3 regions of the Kitasatospora sp. NPDC004289 genome follow, and region 1 is predicted to be linked to each of the others. Evidence: predicted binding sites of a transcription regulator. Region 1 holds the regulator's gene; each other region holds the start of a gene.
The links. The regulator HrcA, encoded in region 1, represses chaperone genes, less so after heat shock. The targets are predictions, from matches to a motif close to TTNGCACTCNGNNNNNCNGAGTGCNAA.
Positions count from the first base shown of each region.

Region 2: groL (chaperonin GroEL) is a predicted target of HrcA. The motif match lies at 2,620-2,646, and genes of this name have one in related genera.
Region 3: groES (co-chaperone GroES) is a predicted target of HrcA. The motif match lies at 3,451-3,477, and genes of this name have one in related genera.

Region 1 is NZ_JBSGEL010000059.1:20,021-27,290, forward strand. Features, by position in the region: gene ACWEPF_RS30430 (DUF2785 domain-containing protein) at 1-424, opposite strand, end outside; gene ACWEPF_RS30435 (GNAT family N-acetyltransferase) at 480-1,157, shown strand; gene ACWEPF_RS30440 (DUF4440 domain-containing protein) at 1,203-1,664, shown strand; gene pspAB (PspA-associated protein PspAB) at 1,677-2,261, opposite strand; gene htpX (zinc metalloprotease HtpX) at 2,279-3,193, opposite strand; gene hrcA (heat-inducible transcriptional repressor HrcA) at 3,399-4,430, shown strand; gene dnaJ (molecular chaperone DnaJ) at 4,514-5,656, shown strand; gene ACWEPF_RS30465 (16S rRNA (uracil(1498)-N(3))-methyltransferase) at 5,687-6,436, shown strand; gene ACWEPF_RS30470 (S41 family peptidase) at 6,556-7,270, shown strand, end outside.
Region 2 is NZ_JBSGEL010000032.1:87,741-95,010, forward strand. Features, by position in the region: SAM riboswitch class I at 1-130, shown strand, start outside; gene thrC (threonine synthase) at 148-1,428, shown strand; gene ACWEPF_RS22350 (ubiquitin-like small modifier protein 1) at 1,460-1,738, shown strand; gene ACWEPF_RS22355 (cold-shock protein) at 2,274-2,477, shown strand; gene groL (chaperonin GroEL) at 2,803-4,425, shown strand; gene ACWEPF_RS22365 (hypothetical protein) at 4,612-4,968, shown strand; gene ACWEPF_RS22370 (DUF4031 domain-containing protein) at 4,965-5,243, shown strand; gene ACWEPF_RS22375 (HD domain-containing protein) at 5,271-5,909, opposite strand; gene ACWEPF_RS22380 (ABC transporter ATP-binding protein) at 6,042-6,773, shown strand; partial or broken gene ACWEPF_RS22385 (FtsX-like permease family protein) at 6,770-7,270, shown strand, end outside.
Region 3 is NZ_JBSGEL010000027.1:76,642-83,911, reverse strand. Features, by position in the region: gene ACWEPF_RS20010 (LysR family transcriptional regulator) at 1-996, opposite strand, end outside; gene groL (chaperonin GroEL) at 1,277-2,905, opposite strand; gene groES (co-chaperone GroES) at 3,002-3,307, opposite strand; gene ACWEPF_RS19995 (class I SAM-dependent methyltransferase) at 3,713-4,891, shown strand; gene ACWEPF_RS19990 (polysaccharide deacetylase family protein) at 4,867-5,730, opposite strand; gene tsaD (tRNA (adenosine(37)-N6)-threonylcarbamoyltransferase complex transferase subunit TsaD) at 5,784-6,863, opposite strand; gene rimI (ribosomal protein S18-alanine N-acetyltransferase) at 6,856-7,270, opposite strand, start outside.

The DNA of each region.
Region 1 (7,270 bases):
CCTGCCCCGTCGGCGCCAGCAGCCGCCGCGCCCCCAGCTCCAGCAGCGGCGCGGGCTCCACCGCCGGGTGCCGGCCGAAGGCGGCCAGCAGGTCCGCCCCGTGCGCGGCGGCGTGCAGCCAGCCGAGCCCGGCGTCGTACCCGCGCAGGTCGGGCTCCGCGGGGTACCAGCGCGCGAACTCCTCCACCCACTCCGCCCGGTGGGCACCGGCCTCCACCAGCCGGGCCAGCACCAGCGCGGCGAAGCTCCGCACGTGCACCTCGGGATCGCCGAACCACCCGGCCAGCTCGTCCCCGAGCCGGGACCGCTCGGCCTCCTCCAGGCCGGGGACCAGCTCCGCCAGCCGGACGTAGGCGTGGTCGTCCCGGACGGCCGGATCGGGGGAGCGGAGGGCGCGCAGCAGGCCCGGAAGGTCGGATCTCATGGGCCGTCAGGGTACGGCGCGGTGTTCGGACGGGTGCGGTAGGGTCCGGGCCGTCGTGCACCGGATCGGGGGGCTGGGGATGACCGGGAGTTGGGCGCTGCGTCGCGTACCGGGACGGGGCTGCGGTGACGGGCGGCACTGGATCAGGACGGGGCACTTCGACCTCTACACGCCGCGGACCGTGCTCGACGTGATCGTGCTGGACGCCATGAGCGCGGACGAGGAGGCCCGGGAGCAGCTCGGTCTGGTGCGGGACGAGGCGTACACCGAGGAGCTGGTCGCCGACCTGCTGCGGCTGGGGAACGGCCGTTTCACGGCGGAGCAGCGCCGTCGGTTGAACCCCGGGCTGCGTCGGCCGACCCCGCTGACCGCCGGCCTCGTCGGCCTGCTGACGGTGGTGCACCGGAAGGACCGGCGCTACGCGGGGATGGCCTCCCTGAACCTGGAGGCCCGGGAGATCGGCGGGTGGCTGGCTCCGGACTACCGGTACCGGGGCTTCGGGGCCGAAGTCGCGGCGGCGGTCACCGACCTGGCGCACCGTCACTTCGGCCTCGCCACCGTCCGGGCCGGGACCGCCGTCACCAACCGGGCGGGCCTCCGGACGCTGGAGGCCGCCGGGTTCGTCCCGGCCGAGGGCCCGGCCCGGCACGTCCTTCCGAACGGCCGGGAGGTCGCCGCCGCCTGGTACCGGCACGGGGCGGACCACGTCCGCAGGTGCCGGGCACTGGGCTGACCGGACCCCTCCCGCTCGGTGCCATTGCACTGTTACTGTCCGGGCATGTCTTCGAACGACGCGGCCTCCAACGACACGGCCTCGAACGGCGCGGCCCCCGGCGACGGAGCCAAGCGCGAGATCGACGCCCTGACCGCCGAGTTCTTCGGCGCCTTCGACAACCGGGACGGCAAGCCCGCCGACGTCGGGCGGATCCGCCGGTTGATGGTGCCGGGCGGGGTGATCGTGGTGACCGGGCCGAGGTACACCGTCTACTCCGTCGAGGAGTTCGTCGCTCCCCGCGAGGAGTTGCTCGCGAACGGCCGCCTGACCGAGTTCCACGAGTGGGAGACCAGCGAGCGCACCGACATCGCCGGCGACATCGCCTGTCGCTTCGGCGAGTACGCCAAGTCGGGCTTCCTCGACGGCGCCGTGTACGAGGGCACGGGCACCAAGACGATGCAGTTCGTCCGCACGCCCCGGGACGGTTGGAGGATCACCGCCTTCTCCTGGTACGACCGTCCCTGAGCCGACGCCCCGTCACAGCCCGGGTGCTCCCCAGACGGGGAACCAGCGGTTGAGCTCCGGCTCCACCTTGAGGTCGTCGGCGAGCAGCGCCTTCACCTGGAGCTCCAGTGCGTTGTCGCGCCGTTCCACTCCGCCCGCCAGCGGGGCGAAGGGGTAGAAGGTGCCGCGCTTGTAGAGGTAGACCAGCCCGAGCGGCCGGTCGGCGCCGTCGCGGAACGAGACGATGGAGCACAGCAGTTGGGGCCCGAAGCCGTTGGCCTCCAGCTCGCCGTTGACCGCGTGCAGGTCGTTGACCAGTTCGGGGAGCTCCTCGGGGGCGTGCCGGGCCAGCAGCCAGGAGTAGCCGTAGGAGTCCCGGGAGGCCTCGACCGGGGTGCCGCCGCGGCCGGTGTCGGCGTCGAGCAGGGCGGTGACCTGGCGGGTCACCTCACCGAAGGCGCCGCCTTCGACGGCGGCGAAGCAGACCGAGCCGAGGCCGGTCGGGCGGAAGCCGGCGCCCGCCTCCAGGGTGAGGGCGGCGGAGGGGACGGCGAACAGCTGGTCCAGGTCCGGGCGGACGGGCTTGCTGCGGCCGAAGAGCGAGTCGAGGAATCCCATGGCGCGTGCGGCTCCCCTCAGCGGCCGAGTTCGGCGGAGATCCGCCCGAGCTGGTCGAGCCGCTGCTCCAGCGACGGGTGGGTGGACATCAGCTGACTCGCCGTCTCCCGGGCGCTCAGCGCGGGTGCGAAGTAGAAGGCGTTGTACGGCTGCGCCCGGCGCAGGTCCTCGGTGGGGATGGCCGAGATCTGGCCGGTGACCTTGGTGAGGGCGGAGGCCAGTGCGCTGGGGCGGCCGGTGAGCTGGGCGGCGGCGCGGTCGGCGGCCAGCTCGCGGTAGCGGGAGAGCAGGCGGGTGAGCAGGAAGCTGGCCGCGTAGACCACCATGCTGACCAGGGGGATCAGGATCATCGCGATGGCGGCGTTGTTGTCCTTGCTGCCGCGCCCGTTCAGGAAGCCGCCGTAGAGCGCGATCCGGGTGATCACCCCGGCCAGCACGCCGAGGAAGCCGGCGATGGTCATCACCGCGACGTCCCGGTGGGCGACGTGCGAGAGCTCGTGGGCGAGCACGCCCTCCAGCTCCTCGGGCTCCAGCCGTCGCAGCAGGCCGGTGGTGACGCAGACCACCGCGTTCTGCGGGTTGCGGCCGGTGGCGAAGGCGTTGGGCATGTCGGTGTCGGTGACCGCCACCCGGGGCTTGGGCATGTCGGCCAGGGCGCAGAGCCGGTCCACCGTGCCGTGGAGCTGCGGGTACTCCTCGGGGGTGACCTCGCGGGCGCCCATGGCGCGCTGGGTGATCCGGTCGCTGAACCAGAACTGCGCCACGAAGAGCCCGCCGGAGATCAGCACCACCAGCGGCCAGGCCCCGCGGAGCAGCACGATCAGCACCCCGGTGAAGCCCACGTACAGCAGCCCGATGACGAACATGGTGGTGACCATCCGGCCCGTCAGACCTCGGTCCGGGGCGAAGCGGGTGCGCCGTCCTGATGACATGTCTGCTCCTTGTATCCCGGTATGTCCGCTTTCGATGCTGCCACTACCGGACCGCCCCCGGGGCGAGGCCCAACTGACGGAGCAACGAGGATCACCTGAGCGCCCCGTTCCTGCCGTCACCCATGGGCCTTACACTGGCTGGTACTGCCCTGGCACTCTGCCCGTCTGAGTGCCAGCGGGCCTGGCCGAGAGGGAGGTGGGTGCCATGTACGGCGAGCGGCCGTTGGACGACCGCAAGCTCGCGGTGCTGCGCGCCATCGTCCAGGACTACGTCGGGACGGAGGAGCCGGTGGGCTCCAAGGCCCTGGTCGAGCGGCACAACCTCGGCGTCTCCCCGGCCACCGTGCGCAACGACATGGCGGCCCTGGAGGAGGACGGCTACATCCACCAGCCGCACACCAGTGCGGGCCGGATCCCCACCGACAAGGGGTACCGGCTGTTCGTGGACCGGCTGGCCGAGGTCAAGCCGATGAGCTCCCCGGAGCGCCGGGCCATCCGGCACTTCCTGGACGGCGCGGTGGACCTGGACGACACGGTGGCCCGCACGGTCCGGCTGCTGGCGCAGCTGACCAGGCAGGTCGCGGTGGTCCAGTACCCCTCGCTGAGCCGTTCGACGGTCCGTCACGTCGAGCTGGTGGCACTGGCCCCGGCCAAGGTGATGCTGGTCCTGATCACCAACACCGGCCGGGTCGAGCAGCGGATGGTGGACTGCCCGGGCGCGGTCGGCGAGACGGTCCTGGCGGACCTGCGCTCCCGGCTCAACGCCCAGGCGGTGGGCCGGCCGCTGCCGGAGGTCCCGGGCCTGCTGGAGGACCTCCCGTCCACCTTCGAGCCCGCCGACCGGCCGACGGTCTCCACCGTGCTGGCCACCCTGTTCGAGACCCTGGCGGAGCAGAACGAGGAGCGGATCATGCTGGCCGGCACGGCCAACCTGACCCGCTTCGGCCATGACTTCCCGCTCACCATCCAGCCGGTGCTGGAGGCCCTGGAGGAGCAGGTCGTCCTGCTCCGTCTCCTGGGTGAGACGGCGGACGCGGGGATGACGGTCCGGATCGGCCACGAGAACGCCTACGAGGGCCTCAATTCCACCTCGGTGGTCTCGGTCGGTTACGGTTCGGGCGATCAGAGTGTCGCGAAGCTGGGCGTGATCGGACCGACCCGGATGGACTACCCGGGCACAATGGGGGCGGTGCGAGCGGTGGCGCGGTACGTGGGCCAGATCCTGGCCGAGTCGTAGGCGAGTCGTAGGAACAGCTCGAAGATCAGCACTGTTCAGGACCAGTCGCAGCACTTCTAGAGGCGGAACAAGCGGAGCATTTGGTGGCCACGGACTACTACGCGGTACTCGGCGTCCGACGGGATGCGGGGCAGGACGAGATCAAGAAGGCGTTCCGGCGCCTCGCCCGCGAACTGCACCCGGACGTCAACCCGGACCCCAAGACGCAGGAGCGGTTCAAGGAGATCAACGCCGCCTACGAGGTGCTCTCAGACCCGGCCAAGCGCCAGGTCTACGACCTCGGCGGCGACCCGCTCTCGCCCAACGGCGGTGGCGGGGCCGGCGGCTTCGGCGCGGGCGCGGCGGGCTTCGGCTTCTCCGACATCATGGACGCGTTCTTCGGTGCGGCCTCGGGCCAGCGCGGCCCGCGCTCGCGCACCCGGCGCGGCCAGGACGCGATGATCCGCCTGGAGATCACCCTGGAGGAGGCCGCCTTCGGCACCACCAAGGAGCTCCAGGTCGACACCGCCGTCACCTGCACCACCTGCAACGGTGAGGGCGCGGCCCCCGGCACCTCGGCGCAGACCTGTGACATGTGTCGCGGCAAGGGCGAGGTCTCCCAGGTCACCCGGTCCTTCCTGGGCCAGGTCATGACCTCCCGCCCCTGCCCGCAGTGCCAGGGCTTCGGCACCGTCGTGCCGACCCCGTGCCCCGAGTGCGCCGGCGACGGCCGGGTCCGCGCCCGCCGCACCCTGACGGTCAAGATCCCGGCCGGTGTGGACAACGGCACCCGGATCCAGCTGGCCGGCGAGGGCGAGGTCGGCCCCGGCGGCGGCCCCGCCGGTGACCTCTACGTCGAGATCGCCGAGACCAGCCACGCGGTCTTCCAGCGGCGCGGGGACGACCTGCACTGCACCGTCACCATCCCGATGACGGCGGCCGCGCTCGGCACCCAGGTGCCGCTGCAGACCCTGGACGGGCTGGAGGAGGTCGACATCCGGCCCGGCACCCAGTCCGGCCAGTCGATCCCGCTGCACGGTCGGGGCATCACCCACCTGCGCGGCGGCGGCCGGGGCGACTTGATAGTGCACGTCGAGGTGCAGACCCCGACCAAGCTCGACCCGGAGCAGGAGGAACTGCTCCGGCGGATCGCCGTGCTCCGCGGCGAGGAGCGGCCCTCGGGTCAGTTCGCACCGGGCCAGCAGGGCCTGTTCTCCCGCCTGAAGGACGCGTTCAACGGTCGCTGAGACGGCGATCCGACCGAGGAGTAGCACCGCATGACCGCCCCCGTGTTCGTCGTGGAGTCCACACTGCTCGCCGGGGCCGCCCCCGGCTCGGTGGTGCGGCTGGACGGGCCCGAGGGGCGGCACGCGGCGGCCGTCAAGCGGCTGGAGCCCGGCGAGGCCGTCACCCTGGCGGACGGGCTCGGGCTCGGCGTCGAGGGTGCGGTGCGCGCCGTGCACGGCAAGGACGCGCTGGACGTCGAGGTGCTGGCGGTCCGTCAGGAGGCGGAGCCGGCGCCCCGGATCGTGGTGGTCCAGGCCCTTCCCAAGGGCGACCGGGGCGAGCTCGCGGTCGAGACCATGACCGAGGTCGGGGTGGACGTGGTGATCCCCTGGGCCGCCTCCCGCTGCATCACCCAGTGGAAGGGCGACCGGGGCGCCAAGGCGCTGGCCAAATGGCGCTCCACCGCCCGGGAGGCCGGCAAGCAGTCCCGCCGCCTGCGCTTCCCCGAGGTCCGCGACCTCATGACCACCCGTCAGCTGGCCCCGCTGCTCGCCGCCGCCTCCTTCGCCGCCGTCCTGCACGAGGAGGGCTCCGAGCCGCTGGCCACCGCCGCCCTCCCGGCCGCGGGGGACCTGGTGCTGGTGGTCGGCCCCGAGGGCGGGGTCTCCCCGGACGAGCTGGCCGCCTTCGCCGAGGCCGGGGCGAAGCCGCACCGTCTGGGCGCGTCCGTCCTGCGCACCTCCACCGCAGGCGTCGCGGCGGGCGCCCTCCTGCTCGGCCGCACCGGCCGCTGGGCCTGAGTCACCCGCCCCGGGCCGCCCATCCCGAGCCGCCGAACCCCGACCGTCGGCGGCGCCTCCGGCGCCCCAAGGTTCGCTGACAAAGAAACGCATGGCCCCCGGCCGACCCCCTGCATAGGGTGGCCGCCGTGACGACCTCTGCCGGCGCCTACCTGCGCCACCCTCACCTGCACGGCGACCTGCTGACCTTCGTCGCCGAGGACGACATCTGGCTGGCCCCGATCGACGGCGGCCGGGCCTGGCGCCTGACGGCGGACCAGGTCCCGGTGAGCCACCCCCGGTTCTCGCCGGACGGACGGCACGTCGCGTGGACCTCCACCCGGGACGGTGCGTCCGAGATCCACGTGGCGCCCGCCGACGGCGGCCCGTCCCGGCGCCTGACCCACTGGGGCGCGCCCCGCACCCGGCTGCGCGGCTGGACCGCCGACGGCCGCCCGGTCGCGGTCAGCCCGGCCGGGCAGGAGACGATGCGCCGCAGCTGGGCGTTCGCGATCCCGCTGGACGGCGGCGAGCCGGAGCGGCTGCCGTTCGGGCCGATCGGCGGGCTGGCCGAGGAGCCGGGCGGCCCGCGGACGCTGCTGCTGGCCCCGCTGACCACCGAGCCCGCCTACTGGAAGCGCTACCGGGGCGGCACCGCCGGGAAGCTCTGGATCGGCGAGCGCGGTGGCGAGTTCACCCGCCTGCACTCCGAGCTGGACGGCAAGGCCAACATCGACTCCCCGCTCTGGGTCGGCGACCGGATCGCCTTCCTCGCCGACCACGAGGGCACCGGTCAGCTGTACTCCAGCCTCCCGGACGGCTCCGACCTGCGCCGCCACACCGCCGACCAGGGCG
Region 2 (7,270 bases), on a different contig from region 1:
CAGAGGGACTGAGGGAACGGCCCGTTGACGTCCCGGCAACCTTCTCGCGCGATCAGGCCCATCTGCGGCCACGGCGGGACAGGTGCCAATTCCGGCCTGTGGCGCGACCGCGTCACGGGGAAGATGAGGAGAGAGGCCTCCGCCACCATGGCTACCGCTGTTTCCGCCGCACCCACCGTCGACCTCGGGCCCGCCGACCAGCTGTCCTGTCGCGAGTGCGGCACCAAGTTCCCGCTCGGCCCCAGCTTCGCCTGCCTCGAGTGCTTCGGCCCGCTGGAGATCGCCTACGACTTCGGCTCCGCGGACGCCGAGGCGCTGCGCAAGCGGATCGAGGCCGGCCCGGCCTCCATCTGGCGCTACGCCCCGCTGCTGCCCGTCCCGGCCGACGTGGCCTCCAAGCCCAACCTCAACCCGGGCTGGACCCCGCTGGTGAAGGCCGACAACCTCGGCCGCGAGCTCGGCTTCACCGCCCAGCTGCACGTCAAGGACGACTCGGGCAACCCGACCCACTCCTTCAAGGACCGCGTGGTGGCCTGCGCCATCGAGGCGGCGCGCGCGTTCAACTTCACCACCCTGTCCTGCTCCTCCACCGGCAACCTGGCCGGTGCGGTGGGCGCGGCGGCGGCCCGGGCCGGCTTCAAGTCCTGCGTGTTCATCCCGCACGACCTGGAGCAGGGCAAGGTCGTGATGGCCGGTGTCTACGGCGGCGAGCTGGTCGGCATCGAGGGCAACTACGACGACGTGAACCGCTTCTGCTCCGAGCTGATCGGCGACCCGGCCGGCGAGGGCTGGGGCTTCGTCAACGTCAACCTCCGCCCGTACTACGGCGAGGGCTCCAAGACCCTGGCGTACGAGATCTGCGAGCAGCTCGGCTGGCGCCTGCCGGAGCAGATCGTCATCCCGATCGCCTCGGGCTCCCAGCTCACCAAGATCGACAAGGGTCTGCAGGAGCTGATCAAGCTCGGCCTGGTCGAGGACCGGCCCTACAAGATCTTCGGCGCCCAGGCCGAGGGCTGCTCCCCGGTCTCCGCCGCCTTCAAGGCCGGCCGCGACGTGATCAAGCCGGTCAAGCCCGACACCATCGCCAAGTCGCTGGCGATCGGCAACCCGGCCGACGGCCCGTACGTGCTGGACATCGCCCGCCGCACCGGCGGCGCGGTGGAGGACGTCACCGACGCCGAGGTGGTCGAGGCCATCAAGCTGCTGGCCCGCACCGAGGGCATCTTCGCCGAGACCGCGGGCGGCGTGACCATCGGCGTGCTGAAGAAGCTGGTGGAGACCGGGCAGCTCGACCCGGCCAAGGAGACCGTGGCGATCAACACCGGCGACGGCCTGAAGACCCTGGACGCCGTCTCCGACGCCGGTCTGACCGCCACCATCCGCCCGACCCTGGAGTCCTTCCGGGCCGCCGGCCTCGCCTCCGCCTGATCCCCTTCAGTTCCGTTCTAGGAGTTCCCCCATGAGCGCCACCGTCCGCATCCCGACCATCCTGCGCACCTACACCGGCGGCGCCGCCGAGGTGGCCGCCGAGGGCGCCACCCTGGCCGCCGTGATCGCCGACCTGGACGCCAACCACCCCGGCATCGCCGCCCGGGTGCTGGACGACGCCGGCAAGCTGCGCCGCTTCGTGAACGTCTACGTGAACGACGACGACGTGCGCTTCGCCGAGGGCCTGGAGACCGAGATCAAGGACGGCACCAGCATCTCGATCATTCCGGCCGTGGCCGGGGGCTGCTGAACCGGCTGCTCCGCAGTACGGCGCAATCGACGGGCCGTCACCGCGACCGGAACGAATGATTCCGGTTATTCGGTGGCGGCCCGCCGCATGTCGCGGTGAATTTCCGTCAGGTGCCAGGGGGTAGAGTGCGGAGTCGGATCGGAGGTTTCGAATCCCGTCCGGCGGTACGGCTGAGTCGTGCACGCAGGGCCCGTCCGTCGGTTGAGACGTCGGGCGCCCGCGGTGGGACGGGAACTGTCAGGCCAGCGTCAGGAATCTGACAGCGTCTCATCCCGATTGGTCCGCTATGCCCGGAGCGAATTGCCGCTCCGTGAGGCTTTCCTCCCGTCACATCCCTTTCGTCACACGGTGAATTCGGCGAAGTTGACCCTGTTGCAGAGGGCGTCTGTCCGGATACATTCAGCGGCGGTCGGCGCGTTCAAGCAATGACCGCGGCTACGCCCAGGGGGGGTTCCCTCGGGCGTGTGCCGGTACAGACCTGGGTCCGCATCCTGTGGACCCGCGAAGGGCCAGCACAGCACAAGGGGAGTTCGGAATGGCTCAGGGCACCGTCAAGTGGTTCAACGCGGAGAAGGGCTACGGCTTCATCGCGGTCGACGGTGGTGCGGACGTGTTCGTCCACTACAGCGCGATCCAGATGGACGGCTACCGCACCCTCGAGGAGGGCCAGCGGGTCGAGTTCGAGATCTCCCAGGGGCAGAAGGGCCCGCAGGCGGACATGGTCCGCGCGGCGGTCTGACCTTCCGCACCTGCGGACCTCGGCTCGGCTTCGGGCTGGCAGTCTCCACGCTTCGCCGGCAGGCCCGTACGACACCACGTCGTACGGGCCTGTCGTCGTGTGCGCGCGGGCCCGCGGCGCGGGTGTCCGTATCACGATTGGGCTTGCACTCGATACCCGAGAGTGCTAATCATTGGCGTTAGCACTCACAGCATGAGAGTGACAACGGACCGGGTCGGTGAGGCCCCCGGGAGCGGTAGGGGACAAGACCCCCGCACACCAGGGCCGTCCGTCGCGGGCGCCCTCCGGTCCGGCGCAGTCGACGTGTCCTGGAGGACCACTTCCGATGGCCAAGATCATCGCTTTTGACGAGGAAGCTCGCCGCGGACTCGAGCGCGGCATGAACCAGCTTGCCGACGCCGTCAAGGTGACGCTGGGCCCCAAGGGCCGCAACGTCGTCCTTGAGAAGAAGTGGGGCGCCCCCACGATCACCAACGACGGTGTCTCCATCGCCAAGGAGATCGAGCTCGAGGACCCGTACGAGAAGATCGGCGCGGAGCTCGTCAAGGAGGTCGCCAAGAAGACCGACGACGTCGCGGGTGACGGCACCACCACCGCCACCGTGCTCGCCCAGGCGCTCGTCCGCGAGGGTCTGCGCAACGTCGCCGCCGGCGCCAACCCGATGGCCCTGAAGCGCGGCATCGAGAAGGCCGTCCAGGCTGTCTCCGACCAGCTGCTGGCCCAGGCCAAGGACGTGGAGACCAAGGAGCAGATCGCCTCCACCGCCTCCATCTCCGCCGCCGACACCCAGATCGGCGAGCTCATCGCCGAGGCGATGGACAAGGTCGGCAAGGAAGGCGTCATCACCGTCGAGGAGAGCAACACCTTCGGTCTGGAGCTCGAGCTCACCGAGGGCATGCGCTTCGACAAGGGCTACATCTCCGCCTACTTCGCCACCGACCTGGAGCGGATGGAGTCCTCCTTCGAGGACCCGTACATCCTGATCGCCAACTCCAAGATCGGCTCGGTCAAGGACCTGCTCCCGCTGCTGGAGAAGGTCATGCAGAGCGGCAAGCCGCTCGTCATCATCGCCGAGGACGTCGAGGGCGAGGCCCTGTCGACCCTGGTCGTGAACAAGATCCGTGGCACCTTCAAGTCCGTCGCCGTCAAGGCCCCGGGCTTCGGTGACCGCCGCAAGGCCATGCTCGGCGACATCGCCATCCTCACCGGTGGCACCGTCATCTCCGAGGAGGTCGGCCTCAAGCTGGAGAACGCCGGTCTCGACCTGCTGGGCACCGCCCGCAAGGTGGTCATCACCAAGGACGAGACCACCATCGTCGACGGTGGCGGCGACAGCGACCAGGTCGCCGGCCGCGTGAACCAGATCCGCGCCGAGATCGAGAACTCCGACTCGGACTACGACCGCGAGAAGCTCCAGGAGCGCCTGGCCAAGCTCGCCGGTGGCGTCGCCGTCATCAAGGCCGGCGCCGCGACCGAGGTCGAGCTCAAGGAGCGCAAGCACCGCATCGAGGACGCCGTCCGCAACGCGAAGGCCGCCGTCGAGGAGGGCATCGTCGCCGGTGGTGGCGTCGCGCTGCTGCAGGCCGGTGTCGCCTTCGACAAGCTGGAGCTGACCGGCGACGAGGCCACCGGTGCCAACATCGTGCGCGTCGCGCTCGAGGCCCCGATCAAGCAGATCGCCACCAACGCCGGCCTCGAGGGTGGCGTCGTCGTGGAGAAGGTCCGCAACCTCGAGTCCGGTTGGGGCCTCAACGCCGCGACCAACGAGTACGTCGACCTGATCGCCGCCGGCATCATCGACCCGGCCAAGGTCACCCGCTCCGCCCTCCAGAACGCCGCCTCCATCGCGGCGCTCTTCCTCACCACCGAGGCCGTCATCGCCGACAAGCCGGAGAAGGCCGCCGCGGCCGCCGGCGGCGGCATGCCGGGCGGTGACATGGACTTCTGATCCTCCCGAGGATCGGCAAGCTCCGGAACGTCCGTCAGGGCGGCCTCCCCTCACCGGGGAGGCCGCCCTGCGGCGTTTCACCGTCCGGGGGGACCGCGGCGGCGGCCGGACCGACCTGACGGAGAGCCGCCCGGTCACTCGCCCGGTCCGGTTCCTGCGGCGGGTGGGGGAGGGGACAATGGGGGGATGAGTTCCGATGGCATCGAGAGTGCGCTGCACGCGGCGCGGGCGTTGATCCTGGCCGATCTGACGGCGCGTGACGTGGCCGATCCGCAGGTGGTGTCGCTGGTCGAGGAGGTGCTCACCAAGCGGCGGTGGTGGGTGGAGCAGTGGCCGGACGGGGTGGAGTACCTGGCGGGGCTGGTGGCGCAGGACGTGCAGGACGCGCTGCTGGAGGGGTACGGGCGGTGGCCGGTGTGCCGGTCGTGCGCGGCCGAGGGGGATCCGCACGCGCTGGGCGTGGAGCCGGAGTTGGGGCCGGAGCCGCACTGGGTGTGCGGCAAGGAGGGCGTGGCGGTGGCCCCGGTGGGGTCGCTGACGTGATCCTGGTCGATCCGCCCACCTGGCCGGGGCACGGGAAGTACTGGTCGCACCTGGTGAGCGACGTCTCGTACGCGGAGCTGCACGCCTTCGCGGAGCGGCTGGGTGCCCCTGCGAGGGGCTTCGAGCGGGACCACTACGACATCCCGGCGCACTGGTACGAGAAGGCGGTGGCGCTCGGCGCGGAGCCGGTCGGCAGCAAGGAGCTGGTCGCCCGCCTCAGCGCGGCGGGCCTGCGCCGCCGCAAGGCGGACGTCCGGGGCCCGCGCCCGGCCTGACGGCCCGTCGGACCGGCCGGCCCGGGGTCAGCCGCCGAGCAGCAGCAGTTCGCCCCCGAGGTTGCGGCGGGCGGCGGCGTCGTAGCGTTCGCGGGCCTCGGGGGTGCGGTAGAGCGCGGGCAGGTCGAGGAGTTGGCGCAGGATCGCCGCCCGGCCGGCCCGGAAGGCGTCCTCGGGGACGAAGGCGTACTCCTCGCGGACGGCGGCCGCGTAGGCGGCGTACTGCTCGGGGGTGCCGCCGAGCACCGCGAGGTCGGCGTCGCAGAGGACCTCGCCGTTGCGGTCGCCCTCGGCCGGGTGGTGGCCGACCGTCAGGCGGACCAGGCGGGCCACCTCCTCGACCAACTCCCCGCCCAGGCCCGCCTCCCGCAGGGCGCGGACGGCCAGTGCCGCGGAGCGCTCCTCGTTCTCGGAGCGGTCCGGCCGGTACACCGCGTCGTGGAACCAGGCGGCCAGCCGGACGGCGTCGGCGTCCTCCGCGTGCCCGGCCAGCTCGTCGACCACGTCCAGCACCGCCGCCAGGTGGGCGGTGGTGTGGTAGCGGCGCTGCGGTTCGGCCCAGCGGCCGAGCAGGTCCTCGGCGTACGGGCCGGGGTCGGCGGTGGCGCCGCAGCGGGTGAGCAGGTCGTGCCAGCGGGCGGACAGCGAGGCGGTCATGACGGTCATTCTGCTCCTCTCCGGCCGGTGTGATCCAGACTATATGCCGTTCACCGACTTATGTCGCACACTTGAGTCATCGGCGCGCGGCGGCTATACATACTCGGTATGCAAGACGTTCCGTCGTCCCGAGGGGGAGCCATGTCCGGATCCGGATCACACGCAGGGGCCGTGCTGCGGCTGGAGGGCGTCGGCCGCGTGCACGGCAAGGGCGCCGCCGAGGTGCAGGCGCTGCACCCGATCGACCTCGAGGTGCGCGCCGGGGAGTTCCTGGCCGTGATGGGGCCGTCCGGCTCCGGCAAGTCGACGCTGCTCGCGCTGGCCGGCGGCCTGGACCGGCCGTCCACCGGCCGGGTGCTGGTCGAGGGCACGCCCTTGGAGGGTCTGAGCCGGGCCGGGCTGGCCGACGTCCGCCGCCGTTCGGTGGGCTACGTGTTCCAGTCGTACAACCTGATCCCGTCCCTGACGGCGGCCGAGAACATCGCGCTGCCACGGGAGTTGGACGGCGTCCCGGCCCGCACGGCCCGCGCCGAGGCGCTGGTCGCGCTGGAGGAGCTGGGCATCGCCGAGCTGGCGGACCGCTTCCCGGAGGAGATGTCGGGTGGTCAGCAGCAGCGGGTGGCGATCGGCCGGGCGCTGGCCGGCGAGCGCCGGCTGGTGCTGGCCGACGAGCCGACCGGTGCGTTGGACACCGCGACCGGGGACGCCGTGCTCGCCCTGCTGCGGGCCCGCTGCGACGCGGGTGCGGCGGCCGTGATGGTGACCCACGACCCCTCGCACGCGGCCTGGGCGGACCGGGTGGTCTCGCTGCGCGACGGCCGGATCGTCGACGAGGCCGTGCGCGCCCCGCAGTCGGCGGGAGCGGCCCGATGAGCTCCTGGCGTCCGCTGCTCAGGATGGCCCGCCGGGACGCGCTGCGGGCCAAGGGCCGCAGTGCGCTGGTGGCGGCGATGATCGCGCTGCCGGTGCTCGGCGCGACCGGGGTGGACGTGGTCCACCGCTCCACCCAGCTGACCGCCGCCGAGCGGTCCGACCGGCTGATGGGCCGGGCCGACGCGCTGATCGGCGCGTACGACCTCGGGCGCGTGGTCGAGCAGGCGGTGTTCCCGGCGGACGGCGTGCGGGTGCTGCCGCAGCGGCCGGACGTGCCGTCGACCCCCGAGCAGAAGCGGGCCGTGTCCGCCGAACCGACCGAGCTGCTGGGCGAGTTGCTCCCCAAGGGCAGTGTGCTGACCCCGGCCAGGACCGGCCCGGTCGCGGTGGTCGGGAGCAAGGACGGGATGGCCTCGGTCGAGACCTTCGAGGCCGATCTGACCGGGCGGCTCTGGCAGGGCCGGCTGGACCTGGTCTCCGGCCGGGCGCCCGCCGCC
Region 3 (7,270 bases), on a different contig from region 1:
CGCGGCGGCCGCCCCGGCCAGCTGGTCCAGCATGAGCGCGACGGCCGGCACCCCGGCCAGGTCCGGCAGCGTCAGCGCGACCACCTGACGCACCGCCGGGGCTCCCGAGGCGGCCCGCACCGGCACCGCCGCGACGCCCTCGTGCCGGGCCGCCTCCAGCGCCAGCCCCGGCAGCACCGCGACCCCGAGCCCGGCCGCCACCAGACCGACCACCGCCGGGTAGTCGTCGGTGGCGAAGTCGATCAGCGGCTCGAAGCCCGCGTCCGCACAGAGCCCCACCAGGTGCCCCCGGCACTGCGGGCAGCCGGCGATCCACTGCTCCCCCGCCAGCTCCACCAGCTCCACCGGCCTGCTCTCGTCCCGGTCCGCCAGCGGGTGCCCGGCCGGGAGCAGGCCCACCAGCGGGTCGTCCAGCAGCGGCCGCACCACCAGGTCCGACCAGTCGCTCGCCGCCTGGCTGGCGGCCGCCTCCAGGGTCGCCTCGGCCCGCGCCTGACGCGCCGTCACGTGCGGCGCCGGCACCGTGGTCACCCCCTGCGAGTCCGGGTACCGGAACGCCAGCGCCACCTCGCACTCGCCCCCGCGCAGCATCGCCAGCGACTCCGGCGGCTCCGCCTCCACCAACGACACGCGCACCCCCGGACGGGCGCCCCGCAGACGGGCGACGGCGGGCGGCACCAGGGTGGAACTCGCGGTCGGGAACGACACCAGCCGCACCCGCCCGGCCCGCAGCCCGGCGATCGCGGCGACCTCCTCCTCGGCGGCCGACAGGCCCGAGAGGATCCCGTTCGCGTGCTTCAGCAGCACCTGGCCGGCCTCGCTCAGCTGCATCCCCTTGCCGGAGCGCACCACCAACGGGGTGTCCACCGACTTCTCCAGCGCCTTCATCTGCTGGCTGACGGCCGGCTGCGTGCAGCCGAGCTCCCTGGCGGCCGCGGAGAACGAACCGGTGCGGGCGACGGCGCGCAGGACGCGCAGGTGGCGGGCCTCGATCATGACTCCGTTATAAGCGATCCTTTGGGCAAACACCCAACCGCGCAGCTCGCAACGTGGGCCCGGCAGGGCAGCGACCCAGGGGCGCGAGGAACTGCGCGAACCGGAAGGCGGACCGGCGTGAGATCGGGGCACGCGAGCCAGTTGCACGCGCTGCCGTTCCCCCGCGCGCAGTTCCCCGCGCCCCTGACCGCCCTCCGGGCGGCCCGGGCGGCCCGGGAAGAACGCCGGAGGCCCGGCTCCCCCGCAGGGGAACCGGGCCTCCGGTCGGGCTGACGGTGCGTCAGTGGGAGTGGCCGTGGCCGCCGTGGCTGTGGCCGGCCGGCTCCTCGTCGGCCGGCTTCTCCACCACGAGGGTCTCGGTGGTGAGGAGCAGCGAGGCGATGGAGGCGGCGTTCTCCAGGGCGGAACGGGTGACCTTGACCGGGTCGATGACGCCGGCCTTCACCAGGTCGCCGTACTCGCCGGTGGCGGCGTTGTAGCCCTGGCCGGCCTCCAGCTCGGCGACCTTCGAGGTGATGACGTAGCCCTCGAGGCCGGCGTTCTGGGCGATCCAGCGCAGCGGCTCGGCGAGCGCCTTGCGGACGACGGCGACACCGGTCGCCTCGTCGCCGGAGAGGCCGAGGCCGTCCTCCAGGACCTTGGCGGCGTGCACCAGCGAGGCGCCACCACCGGCGACGATGCCCTCCTCGACCGCGGCGCGGGTCGCGGAGATGGCGTCCTCCAGACGGTGCTTGCGCTCCTTGAGCTCGACCTCGGTGGCAGCGCCGACCTTGATCACGCAGACGCCGCCGGCCAGCTTGGCCAGGCGCTCCTGCAGCTTCTCGCGGTCCCAGTCCGAGTCGGTGTTGGCGATCTCGGCCTTGATCTGGGCGACGCGGCCCGCGACGGCGTCCGAGTCACCGGCGCCGTCGACGACCGTGGTGTCGTCCTTGGTGATGGTGACGCGGCGGGCGGTGCCCAGCACGTCCAGACCGGCCTGGTCGAGCTTGAGGCCGACCTCCTCGGAGATGACGGTGGCACCGGTCAGGGTGGCCAGGTCGCCGAGGATCGCCTTGCGGCGGTCGCCGAAGCCGGGGGCCTTCACCGCGACGGCGTTGAAGGTGCCGCGGATCTTGTTGACGACCAGGGTGGAGAGCGCCTCGCCGTCCACGTCCTCGGCGATGATCAGCAGCGGCTTGGAGGCACCGCCCTGAAGGATCTTCTCCAGCAGCGGGAGCAGCTCCTGGATGGAGGAGATCTTGCCCTGGTTGATCAGGATGTACGGGTCCTCGAGGACCGCCTCCTGACGCTCCGCGTCGGTGACGAAGTACGGCGACAGGTAGCCCTTGTCGAACTGCATGCCCTCGGTGAAGTCCAGCTCCACGCCGAAGGTGTTCGACTCCTCGACGGTGATGACGCCGTCCTTGCCGACCTTGTCGATCGCCTCGGCGATCAGGTCGCCGACCTGCTGGTCCTGGGCGGACAGGGACGCGACGGCGGCCACGTCCTCCTTGCCCTCGATCTCGCGGGCGATGGAGAGCAGGTGCTCGGAGACGGCGGCGACGGCCTTGTCGATGCCCTTCTTCAGGGCGGCCGGGCCGGCGCCGGCGGCGACGTTGCGCAGACCCTCGTTGACCAGGGCCTGGGCCAGCACGGTGGCGGTGGTGGTGCCGTCACCCGCGACGTCGTTGGTCTTGGTGGCCACCTCCTTGACCAGCTGGGCGCCGAGGTTCTCGTACGGGTCGTCCAGCTCGACCTCACGGGCGATGGTGACGCCGTCGTTGGTGATGGTCGGCGCGCCGAACTTCTTGTCGATGACGACGTTGCGGCCCTTGGGGCCGATGGTCACCTTCACCGTGTCGGCCAGCTTGTTGACACCGCGCTCGAGCGAGCGGCGGGCGTCCTCGTCGAACTGCAGGATCTTCGCCATGGTTCCGTTTCCTCTGGGGATCTACTGACTGCGGGAGCCAACAACCGCGCCCCGGCCGCTGTCTGACGACACGTGACCGGGGCGGGCTGGAACGACTTACTTCTCGATGATGGCGAGAACGTCGCGGGCCGAGAGGACGAGGTACTCCTCGCCCTGGTACTTCACCTCGGTGCCGCCGTACTTGGAGTACAGAACGATGTCGCCGACCGCGACATCGAGCGGAAGACGCTGGCCATCCTCGAAGCGACCCGGGCCGACGGCCAGGACGACGCCCTCCTGGGGCTTCTCCTTGGCGGTGTCCGGGATAACCAGGCCGGAGGCCGTGGTGGTCTCGGCGTCGAGCGGCTGGACCACGATGCGGTCCTCGAGCGGCTTGATGGCAACCTTGCTGCTGGCGGTCACGTCCGAGCTCCCCTTCGGAGATTACGGGGTTGTTCTACAGGTAGGTGGCGATGTGCACGCGCCCGCCGTCGCGGGGGTCGGACACGCTCCATCGCGTTAGCACTCACCCGGTGGGGAGTGCCAGGAACGACCATAGGCCGCGGTTAGCACTCAGTCAACCAGAGTGCCAACGCCGCGCGTGGCGCCCCGGCGCCCCGGGGCCCCGCAGGGGCCCTCAGGGGCGCGGGGAACTGCGCGAGACGGAAGGCACCGACCTGATCGCCGGGTACGGACAACCACCTGCAAGTGAGCGCCCGCGCCCGGCCACCGGCGCGCACCTTCCGCTTCGCGCAGTTCCTCGCGCCCCTGATGGCCCCTGCGGGGCCACAGGCGTGCCCACCCTGCGGGAGCGGCGAGAATGGCCCCGTGGAGATCGACGCGTTCAAGGCCCTGTTGACCGATCAGGGCCAGGCCCTGCTGGCCGAGTTGCGGGAGTTCAAGCCCGGCGAGGAGCTGGCGCTGGCCACCCGGCTGCGCAAGGAGCACCCGGCCGAGCTGGTGACCGCCGCGATCGGTCAGGCGCACCTGCGCCAGCGCGCCCGCGCGAAGTTCGGCACCGACGCCGACGCCATGTACTTCACCCCCAACGGAGTCGAGCAGGCCACCCGCCGCAGCGTCGCCGAGTGGCGCGCCGGCCGCTTCGCGGCCCTCGGCGTGCGCCGCCTCGCGGACCTCTGCTGCGGGATCGGTGGCGACGCGATCGCCCTCGCCCGGGCCGGGGTGCACGTGCTCGCCGTCGACCGCGACCCGCTGACCTGCGCCGTCGCCACCGCCAACGCCGCCGCCCTCGGCCTCACCGAGCTCGTCGAGGTCCGCGAGGCCGACGTCACCGAGGTGGACGTCGCCGGCTACGACGCGGTCTTCACCGATCCGGCCCGCCGGACCGCCCGGGGCCGGGTGTTCGACCCGGAGGCGTACTCGCCGCCGCTGTCCTGGGCGGTCGAGGCGGCCCGCCGCACCCCGTACGGGGCGCTCAAGGTGGCCCCGGGCATCCCGCACGAGCTGGTGCCGGAGGGCGCCGAGGCGGAGTGGGTCTCGGACCACGGCGAGGTCAAGGAGGCCGTCCTCTGGTTCGGCACCGGCGCCACCGCCCCGCACCGGGCCACCCTCCTCCCCGGCCCGCACTCGCTGACGGGCGGTCACCTCCCGGACCCGGAGGCGGGTCCGGTCGGCCGCTACCTCTACGAGCCGGACGGCGCGGTGATCCGCGCCCACCAGGTGGCCGAGGTCGCCGAGCAGGTCGGGGGCCGGCTGATCGACCCCAGGATCGCGTACGTCACCTCCGACCGGCTGGTCAGCACCCCCTACGCCCACGCCTACGAGCTCACCGACGTGCTGCCCTACAACGTCAAGAAGCTCAAGGCCCTGCTGAAGGAGCGCCGGGTCGGCACCGTGGTCATCAAGAAGCGCGGCGTCTCCGTCACGCCCGAGGAGCTCCGCAAGCAGCTCAGGCCCAGCGGTCCGAACGAGCTGACGGTCATCCTCGCCCGGACCGACCACGGCCCGCTCATGATGCTCGGTCAGCCCGCCGGCGCCGCAATGTAGTCCTCCAGCCGGGCCACCGCGAAGCCCTGCTCCTGGATCCGGCGCAGCATCTCGGCGAACATCTCGGTCATCGTCTCGCCCTTGAGGTCCTTCGGGCCGCGGAAGTGCGCCAGCACGATGTCGCCGGGCTTCAGTTTCTTGTCGGCGGCCTGGTACTGCATGTCGTGGATCTGCATCGACTCGCGCCAGAGCACGATGGCGCGCGGCCCGCACTGCTGCACCGAGGCGTTGAGCTGCGGGGTGTGCGCGCCGTCCCCGTACGGCGGGCGGAACAGCAGCGGGGCCTTGCCGTACTGCTGGGTGAGCGCGGCCTGGGCGTCGCAGACCTCGGACTTCTGCTTCTCCGGCGAGACCTTGCTCAGCTGGGCGTGGTCCGTGGTGTGGTTGTGGATCTGGTTGCCCAGCTCCTGGAGCGGCTTGAAGTAGCCGTAGTCGTCCTTGACGATGTTCTTGGTCAGGAACATCGAGACGGGCACCTTGAGGTCCCGGATCATCTCGACGAACTTCGGGTCCTTCTCGGCCCCGTCGTCGATCGTCACGAAGACGACCTTGTCCTTGGTCGGCACCTCGGAGAAGACCGGCACCGGGCCGCTCGCGGTCAGCTTCACCGGCTTGTCGGCCGGGGCCGGCGGGGCGGCGGGCAGCGGCTTGATCCCCCACTTGGCCCAGGCGTCCGCGGAGGCCACCGGGCTGCCGCCCACCGCCGGCTGACTCTCCTTCACCTGCGGCCGGGCACTGCTGGGAGCGGGCGGCGCGGGGCTGGACGGCGCCGTCGTCCCGCTCCCGCAGCCGGCCACCAGCAGCAGGGTCAGCGCCGCCACCCCGTACGTCCTCTTCACCGTGCTCCCCGTCGTCGTGCGCTCCCAGCGAACTCCCAGGAACACTACCGGGGTCAGCGCAGCGCTTCGTGCGCCGCCGCGTGCAGATCGGTGTGCGGGACGGAGACCTCGGTCACGGGCAGCGAGGAGTCCGCGGAGAGTTCGAGGGCCGAGGGGGCACGGTTGCGCCAGACCATCTCGGCGCCGAGCGCCGCGACCATCGCGCCGTTGTCGGTGCACAGGCCCGGGCGGGGCACCCGGAGCACGATGCCGGCCTTGTCGCAGCGCTGCTGGGCCATCTCGCGCAGCCGCGAGTTGGCCGCCACGCCGCCGCCGATCATCAGGTGGTCGACGCCCTGGGCCTTGCAGGCCTTGACGGCCTTGCGGGTCAGCACGTCGGTGACCGCCTCCTGGAAGGACGCGGCCACGTCGGCCACCGGCACCTCCTCGCCGGCCCGGCGCTTGGCCTCCACCCAGCGGGCCACCGCGGTCTTCAGGCCGGAGAACGAGAAGTCGAACTCCGGGTCCTTCGGACCGCTCAGCCCGCGCGGGAAGTTGATCGCCTTCGGGTCGCCCTCGCGGGCCATCCGGTCCACCACCGGGCCGCCGGGGAAGCCCAGGCCGAGCACCCGGGCCACCTTGTCGAAGGCCTCGCCGGCCGCGTCGTCGATGGTCGCGCCGAGCGGGCGGACGTCGGTGGTGATGTCCTCGCTGAGCAGCAGCGAGGAGTGCCCGCCGGAGACCAGCAGCGCCATGGTGGGCTGCGGCAGCCGGCCGTGCTCCAGCTGGTCCACGCAGATGTGCGAGGCCAGGTGGTTCACCCCGTACAGCGGCTTGTCCAGCGCCCAGGCGAAGGCCTTCGCCGCGGAGACGCCGACCAGCAGCGCACCGGCCAGGCCGGGCCCGGCGGTGACGGCGATGCCGTCCAGGTCGGTGCCCTTGATCCCGGCGGTGTCCAGCGCGCGCTGGATGGTCGGGACCATCGCCTCCAGGTGTGCCCGGCTGGCGATCTCCGGCACCACGCCGCCGAAGCGGGCGTGGTCGTTGACGCTGGAGGCGACCGCGTCGGCCAGCAGGGTGGTGCCCCGGACGATGCCGACGCCGGTCTCGTCGCAGGAGGTCTCGATGCCGAGGACCAACGGTTCGTCAGCCATGCTGCCGCTCTTTCGGGTTGTCGAGGCGCGGGTCGTCCAGACCCGGGTCGTCGAGGCGCATCACCAGCGCGTCCACGTTGGCGGGCTGGTAGTAGCCGCGCCGGATGCCGACGGGTTCGAAGCCGTGCCGCTCGTACAGCCGCTGGGCGCCGAGGTTGTCCACCCGCACCTCCAGCAGCAGCTCGGTACAGCCCCGGCGGGCCGACTCGTCGATCAGGTCGGTGAGCAGCCGGGCGCCCAGCCCGGCCCCCTGGTGGCCCGGGGCCACCGCGATGGTCTGCACGTCGCCCTCGACGCCGATCGCCATCAGCCCGGCGTAGCCCACCAGCGCGCCGTCGAGCTCCGCCACCGTGTAGTGCCGGGTGCCCTCCGGACCGGTGTCGGCCAGCTCGGACCAGAACATGCCG